One region of the Serratia fonticola genome, then DNA from elsewhere that is predicted to be linked to it. Evidence: predicted binding sites of a transcription regulator. Region 1 holds the regulator's gene; the other holds the start of a gene.
The links. Region 1 encodes CRP, which controls carbon source genes, mostly activating them, when cyclic AMP is high. Its sites were predicted from a motif close to ATGTGANNNNNNTCACAT; they were not measured.
Positions count from the first base shown of each region.

Region 1 (3,309 bases):
CGCAGCAGTCAGGGAATGACGCTGACCGAAACCGGCCGCGCCTTCGCCCTGCGAATGCAGTTGATCCTGGAGGAATTGCAGCGCGCCGCCGACGAGATCCAGCAGTTGAATCAGCATTCACAAGGCAACGTCGCCATCGGCTGCTCTTCGCTACTCGCCCTCACGGTATTACCGGAGCTGGTCGAAGCCTTCAAACAGCCGTTTCCGCAGGCCAATCTCCTGATCCGCGAGGCGCAGCTTTCTACGCTGCTGCCAGCATTGCGCGAAGGCCGCCTGGATTTTGCCGTGGGTACCGTCAGCCCGGAACTGCCTCTGGAGGATCTGGTGCGTGAACCGCTGTTCAACGCCTCTTTTTGCATTATCGCACGCCAGGGGCACCCACTGGCGCAGGCCACCTCGCTGGACGAGCTGCGTGAGGCCAAGTGGTTATTACCGGAAACCGATATGGGGTATTACCAGCAGTTGCGCGCGGTGTTAGGCACCTTCTATCAGCAATTGAGTCGTTCGCCCATTCGCTCGGACTCGGTGACCTGTGGCTTGAATATGGTGTTGGAGGCGGATTATTTGACTATCGTGGCGCGGGCGATGAGTGCACCGTTCCATTTGCAGCATCGGCTGGTGGCATTGCCTATCGACACGCTGCCGCAGGCTCAATACTGCGTGCTGTATTCACAGAAATCGCCGCTAACCGTGACGGCACGGCGATTTCTTGATTTATTGCGTGCCCACTGCCTGCGCTACCCTTGGTAGGATCAGGCCACTTCGCGGATTTCGAAGCTGTGGGTGATGCTGGCGGCTTTACCCAACATCAAGGAGACGGAGCAGTATTTCTCGGCGGAAAGATCCACCGCGCGCTCTACAATCTTATCGGTCAGCCCTTTGCCGGTGACAATAAAATGCAGATTGATATGGGTAAACAGACGTGGCGCTTCTTCACGACGCTCGGAGGTCAGTTTTACCTCGCAGTCACGCACATCGTTACGCCCTTTTTGCAGGATCGACACCACATCGATGGCGCTACAGCCGCCGACGGACATCAACACCATTTCCATCGGGCTTGGCGCTTTATCGCCCGCGTTGCCATCCATCAAAACCTGGTGGCCGGACGCAGACTCACCCAGGAATGTCAGTCCTTCTACCCACTTAACTCTTGCCTGCATGTTACACACTCCGGTTAATTTCTTAAAAACAGGGTACGCTTTCGCATACATTCTGGCAACGTAACCTGATGCTAATCATGCTGAAGCGAGACAACACAAGACACCCGCCTCACTCTGTGCTACAAACAGAGCCGCAATAACTCTTTCCAGGTCACCGATTTCAGGGATACGTCCAAGGAAAGGCCCCTATATTGGTTTGTTAACAGAATGTAGCTTGCAGCTCTCCCTGCAAGTTAATATGCTAGAGCACAAGCGTATTTCTATAACACGCCTCAAAACCTGTTGATAGCCACAATTAAAACACCGGGCTATAAGCACGTTTTACAGGGAACTCTGACCCCTGTGATACAAGGCAGCGATAACAACAGAGGATAACAGCGAATGGTTCTCGGCAAACCGCAAACAGACCCGACTCTCGAATGGTTCCTGTCTCATTGCCATATCCACAAATATCCATCGAAGAGTACGCTGATTCACCAAGGTGAAAAGGCCGAAACGCTTTACTACATCGTCAAAGGCTCCGTTGCGGTGCTGATTAAAGATGAAGAAGGCAAAGAGATGATCCTGTCCTACCTTAACCAGGGGGATTTCATCGGCGAGCTTGGATTATTTGAAGAAGGCCAGGAGCGTAGCGCCTGGGTACGGGCCAAAACTGCCTGTGAAGTGGCTGAAATTTCCTACAAGAAATTCCGCCAACTGATCCAGGTTAACCCGGATATCCTGATGCGCCTGTCCGCACAGATGGCTAACCGCCTGCAAGTCACCTCAGAGAAAGTGGGTAACCTCGCCTTCCTTGACGTTACCGGCCGCATTGCACAGACCTTGCTGAACCTGGCAAAACAACCTGATGCCATGACTCACCCAGACGGTATGCAGATCAAAATCACCCGCCAGGAAATTGGCCAAATCGTCGGTTGCTCACGTGAAACCGTCGGTCGTATTTTGAAAATGCTCGAAGATCAAAACCTGATCTCCGCGCACGGCAAAACCATTGTCGTGTACGGTACGCGTTAATCCCCAGGGAAACGGTGCAGCAATGCGCCGTTTCTTTACCTACTGAATAGCCAACCATGTGGCGCCGCCTGATCTACCACCCGGAAGTCAACTACGCACTGCGGCAAACGCTGGTGTTGTGCCTGCCGGTGGCGTTTGGTTTGTTGATTGGCAACCTGCAACTCGGCATGCTGTTCTCGTTGGTGCCCGCCTGCTGCAACATTGCCGGGCTGGATACGCCACACAAACGCTTTTTCAAACGCCTGGTTGTAGGCGGCTCCCTGTTCGCACTCAGCAGCCTTCTGCTGCAACAAGCCCTACTGTGGGATCTACCACTACCCTTGCTGATGCTGGGAATGGCGCTGTTGCTCGGCGTCAGCGGAGAAATCAGCCCGCTGCATGCACGCCTGCTGCCAGCCGCACTGGTTGCCGCCATCTTTTCCCTCAGCATGGTAGGTACCGTGCCAATCTGGCACGCCCCTTTACTGTATATCGTCGGCACCGCCTGGTACGGGCTGTTTACCTGGGCCTGGTTCAAGCTGTGGAAAGAGCAGCCGATGCGCGAATCCCTAAGCCAGTTGTATATGCAGCTGGCCGACTATTTTGAAGCCAAATACTCATTACTGACGCAGCATACCGATCCAGAAACTGCCCTGCCGCCGCTGTTGCAACGCCAGCAGAAAGTAATGGATCTGATCAGTCTGCTATACCAACAGCTGAATTTCCTGCCCCATGCCAATAACCTGGAGCAAAAGCGCCTGCAACGTACGTTTCAGGTGGCGCTCGATTTGCAGGAGCACATCACCGTCAGCCTGCATCTGCCGGAAGAAGTGCAAAAACTGGTGGAGCAAAGCCAGGCCGAAGCGATTATCCGCCGCAACGCCCAGGTGATCGCCACGCGCCTGCGGGTGGTGGCCGACGATATTCTCTATCATCGGCACTCTGCGCGTTTCAGTATGAAGAATGAGCTGGCGGCGCTGGAAAAAGTAGCCTCACAGCACGCCGATAACCCGGTTGGCCAGTTCTGCTATTACCACTTCAGCCGCATCGCGCGCCTGCTGCGTACCCAGCACCCACTGTACCGCCGCAATCTGATGGCCAACCAGTCACGGTTGCCGTTTTGGCCTGCGGTGGTGAGCTATCTGTCGTTTAAATC
Region 1 is NZ_CP011254.1:1,355,013-1,358,321, forward strand. Features, by position in the region: gene WN53_RS06040 (LysR substrate-binding domain-containing protein) at 1-750, shown strand, start outside; gene WN53_RS06045 (OsmC family protein) at 753-1,160, opposite strand; gene crp (cAMP-activated global transcriptional regulator CRP) at 1,542-2,174, shown strand; gene WN53_RS06055 (YccS/YhfK family putative transporter) at 2,231-3,309, shown strand, end outside.

Region 2 (3,309 bases), 2.3 Mb from region 1:
CCCATTTTCGGGAACTTGTAGATACGCTTACGGATATCCATAAAGCGCAGTGCCAGATCTTCGAAGTGAGTTTCAGGATGTTCGTACAGCACCCACATGATTTTCGCGGCGTCCATTGGTGAACCACCACCCAGCGCGATGATCACGTCTGGTTTGAAGGAGTTCATCTGCTCGGCACCTTTACGTACGATGCTCAGCGTTGGGTCAGCTTCAACCTCAAAGAACACTTCGGTTTCAATACCGTGCGATTTCAGAACTTTGGTGATCTGATCGGCATAACCGTTATTGAACAGGTAGCGGTCGGTAACGATGAAGGCGCGTTTTGCCCCGTCGGTAGCCACTTCTTCCAGCGCGATTGGCAGTGAGCCACGGCGGAAGTAGATTGATTTCGGAAGTTTGTGCCACAACATGTTTTCTGCTCGCTTCGCTACAGTTTTCTTGTTGATCAAATGTTTTGGACCGACGTTTTCAGAGATGGAGTTACCACCCCAGGAACCGCAGCCCAACGTCAGTGACGGAGCGAGTTTAAAGTTGTACAGGTCACCGATACCCCCCTGAGAAGCCGGGGTATTAATCAGAATACGTGCGGTTTTCATTTTGTCGCCAAAATACTCTACACGTGCAGTCTGGTTATCTTGATCGGTGTACAGGCAAGAGGTGTGACCGATACCGCCCATGGCGACCAGTTTCTCTGCTTTGCTGACGGCGTCTTCAAAGTCTTTGGCACGGTACATCGCCAGGGTAGGTGACAGTTTTTCGTGAGCAAACGGCTCAGATTCGTCAACCAGTTTCACTTCACCGATCAGGATTTTAGTGTTGGCTGGCACTTTGATACCGGCCATTTCAGCGATTTTTGGTGCAGACTGGCCAACGATAGCGGCGTTCAGACCACCGTTTTTCAGGATGATGTCCTGAACGGCTTTCAGCTCTTTGCCCTGCAGCATGTAGCCACCGTGGGTAGCGAAGCGTGCGCGCACTGCATCGTATGCGGAATCTACTACGATCACGGACTGTTCAGACGCACAGATCACACCGCTGTCGAAGGTTTTTGACATCAGGATAGAAGCGACTACGCGTTTGATGTCGGCAGTTTCGTCAACCACCACTGGAGTGTTACCAGCACCAACGCCGATTGCAGGTTTACCTGAGCTGTAAGCTGCTTTAACCATGCCTGGGCCACCGGTTGCCAGGATCAGGTTGATGTCTGGGTGATGCATCAACTGATTGGACAGGTCTACCGTTGGCTGGTCGATCCAACCGATGATGTCTTTCGGTGCGCCAGCAGCAATGGCAGCCTGCAGCACGATATCTGCGGCCTTGTTGGTGGCGTTCTTGGCACGTGGGTGCGGGGAGAAAATGATGCCGTTACGGGTCTTCAGGCTGATCAGCGCTTTGAAGATTGCGGTAGAAGTCGGGTTGGTGGTTGGCACGATACCGCACAGCAGACCAATTGGCTCAGCTATAGTAATGGTACCGAAAGTTTCATCTTCGGAGAGGATCCCGCAGGTCTTTTCGTCTTTATAGGCGTTATAGATGTATTCGGAAGCGAAGTGGTTTTTGATGACTTTGTCTTCAACGATACCCATGCCTGATTCTTCAACGGCCAGTTTAGCCAGAGGAATACGGGCATCTGCGGCGGCGAGGGCAGCGGCGCGGAAGATCTTATCAACTTGCTCTTGTGAGAAGTTGGCATACTCGCGCTGGGCTTTTTTGACACGTGCAACTAGCTCGTTCAATTCAGCGACATTCGTTACAGCCATGATGCTCTCCTGATAAATGTTAAACTCTTTCAGTAAATAAGCCGTTCGAGGAACTAGTATAGACATCTGTCAGGAAGGCGTCTGTTAGATCATGAGACTTTTCCCGCAGTTAGCGACCCATACTGCTGATTTACTTAAAGAGCTTTACCAAGTGCAAGTTGGTAGTAGGCAAGCGAGACAGAAATCGGTATCCATACCTCGTACTCCCTTTTGACTACGACTAAGAGCTTAACTATTCCTGAGTAGATATTTTGTGATGTACATCATAAAAATTGCAAGCTGACACCTTTCAGCTTGCGTTTGTTGAGAGTAATTATCAACAAGGTGTTTGGCCATGCCGTGATGATACTGAATAACAGCAGGCAGCACACAAAGCATTAACAATAGCGAATTGTTTTGTAACATTCTGTTGGGGTAGGGAAAAATGCTGGCCGGGTGGATGGATTAGCTGGCGCAATTCTATTACATTAGCGCGCATCGGCAGTGTCTCTTTTTACAGCTATTTATGCGGAGTTTTTCGTGGGCCAATCTCTGTTGGATTTTTCCGGCTACATCAAGTTCTTTGTCGGCCTGTTTGCGCTGGTCAACCCGGTAGGTATTCTGCCGGTGTTTATCAGCATGACCAGCTACCAGGCCGAGGTCGGGCGTAACAAAACCAACCTGACGGCTAACCTGTCGGTGGCGATTATTTTGTGGACCTCGCTGTTCCTGGGTGAGGGCATATTGCGTATGTTTGGTATCTCCATCGATTCTTTCCGTATTGCCGGCGGCATTCTGGTGGTGACCATCGCCATGTCGATGATCAGCGGCAAGCTGGGTGAAGACAAACAGAACAAGCAGGAAAAATCAGAGAGCGCGATCCGTGAAAGCATCGGCGTCGTTCCCTTGGCGCTGCCGCTGATGGCCGGGCCGGGTGCTATCAGTTCTACCATCGTCTGGAGCTCTCGTTACCACAGCTGGCAGAACCTGTTAGGTTTTACCGTGGCGATCGCCTTGTTCGCTTTCTGTTGTTGGCTATTGTTCCGGGCAGCTCCGCTGCTGGTGCGTTTGCTGGGGCAAACCGGCATCAACGTCATTACCCGTATCATGGGGCTATTGTTGATGGCGCTGGGGATCGAATTTATTGTCACCGGCATTAAAGCCATTTTCCCTGGGTTGTTATAACCCTAATAAAGCCGCGGATAATCCTGTTTGCGGCTTAAGTTATTTTTAATTTTTCAAATTATCTCAGTTGATGCATTATTAAAGTGCATAACCTGCCTGCTTTTCATTCTATTGCCCCACCCTGTGGCACAAATCTCACTTTATCGGTTGATAAAGCACCAAGATGTTATTTTCTCCACTTTTAAAATCCGCGTGACGGGGGTTTTTGTCTCCCAATGGGTAAAATTGTTGTTAATTTAATCACATCATTCTGTAGGGCTTGTCTCCGTTTCACACAGGTGTTATTAGTGATTAACCACCCATAGGCAGGTGTTTATTCTCTGAACGGCATTTTTGTTAACTGAATGTTTCTTTTGAGTGGTTTTTTTCATCTGGGATGAAAAGG
Region 2 is NZ_CP011254.1:5,022,672-5,025,980, reverse strand. Features, by position in the region: gene adhE (bifunctional acetaldehyde-CoA/alcohol dehydrogenase) at 1-1,760, opposite strand, end outside; gene WN53_RS22235 (YchE family NAAT transporter) at 2,280-2,924, shown strand.
Region 2: the regulator CRP is predicted to act here: its motif matches at 2,012-2,029, upstream of WN53_RS22235 (YchE family NAAT transporter).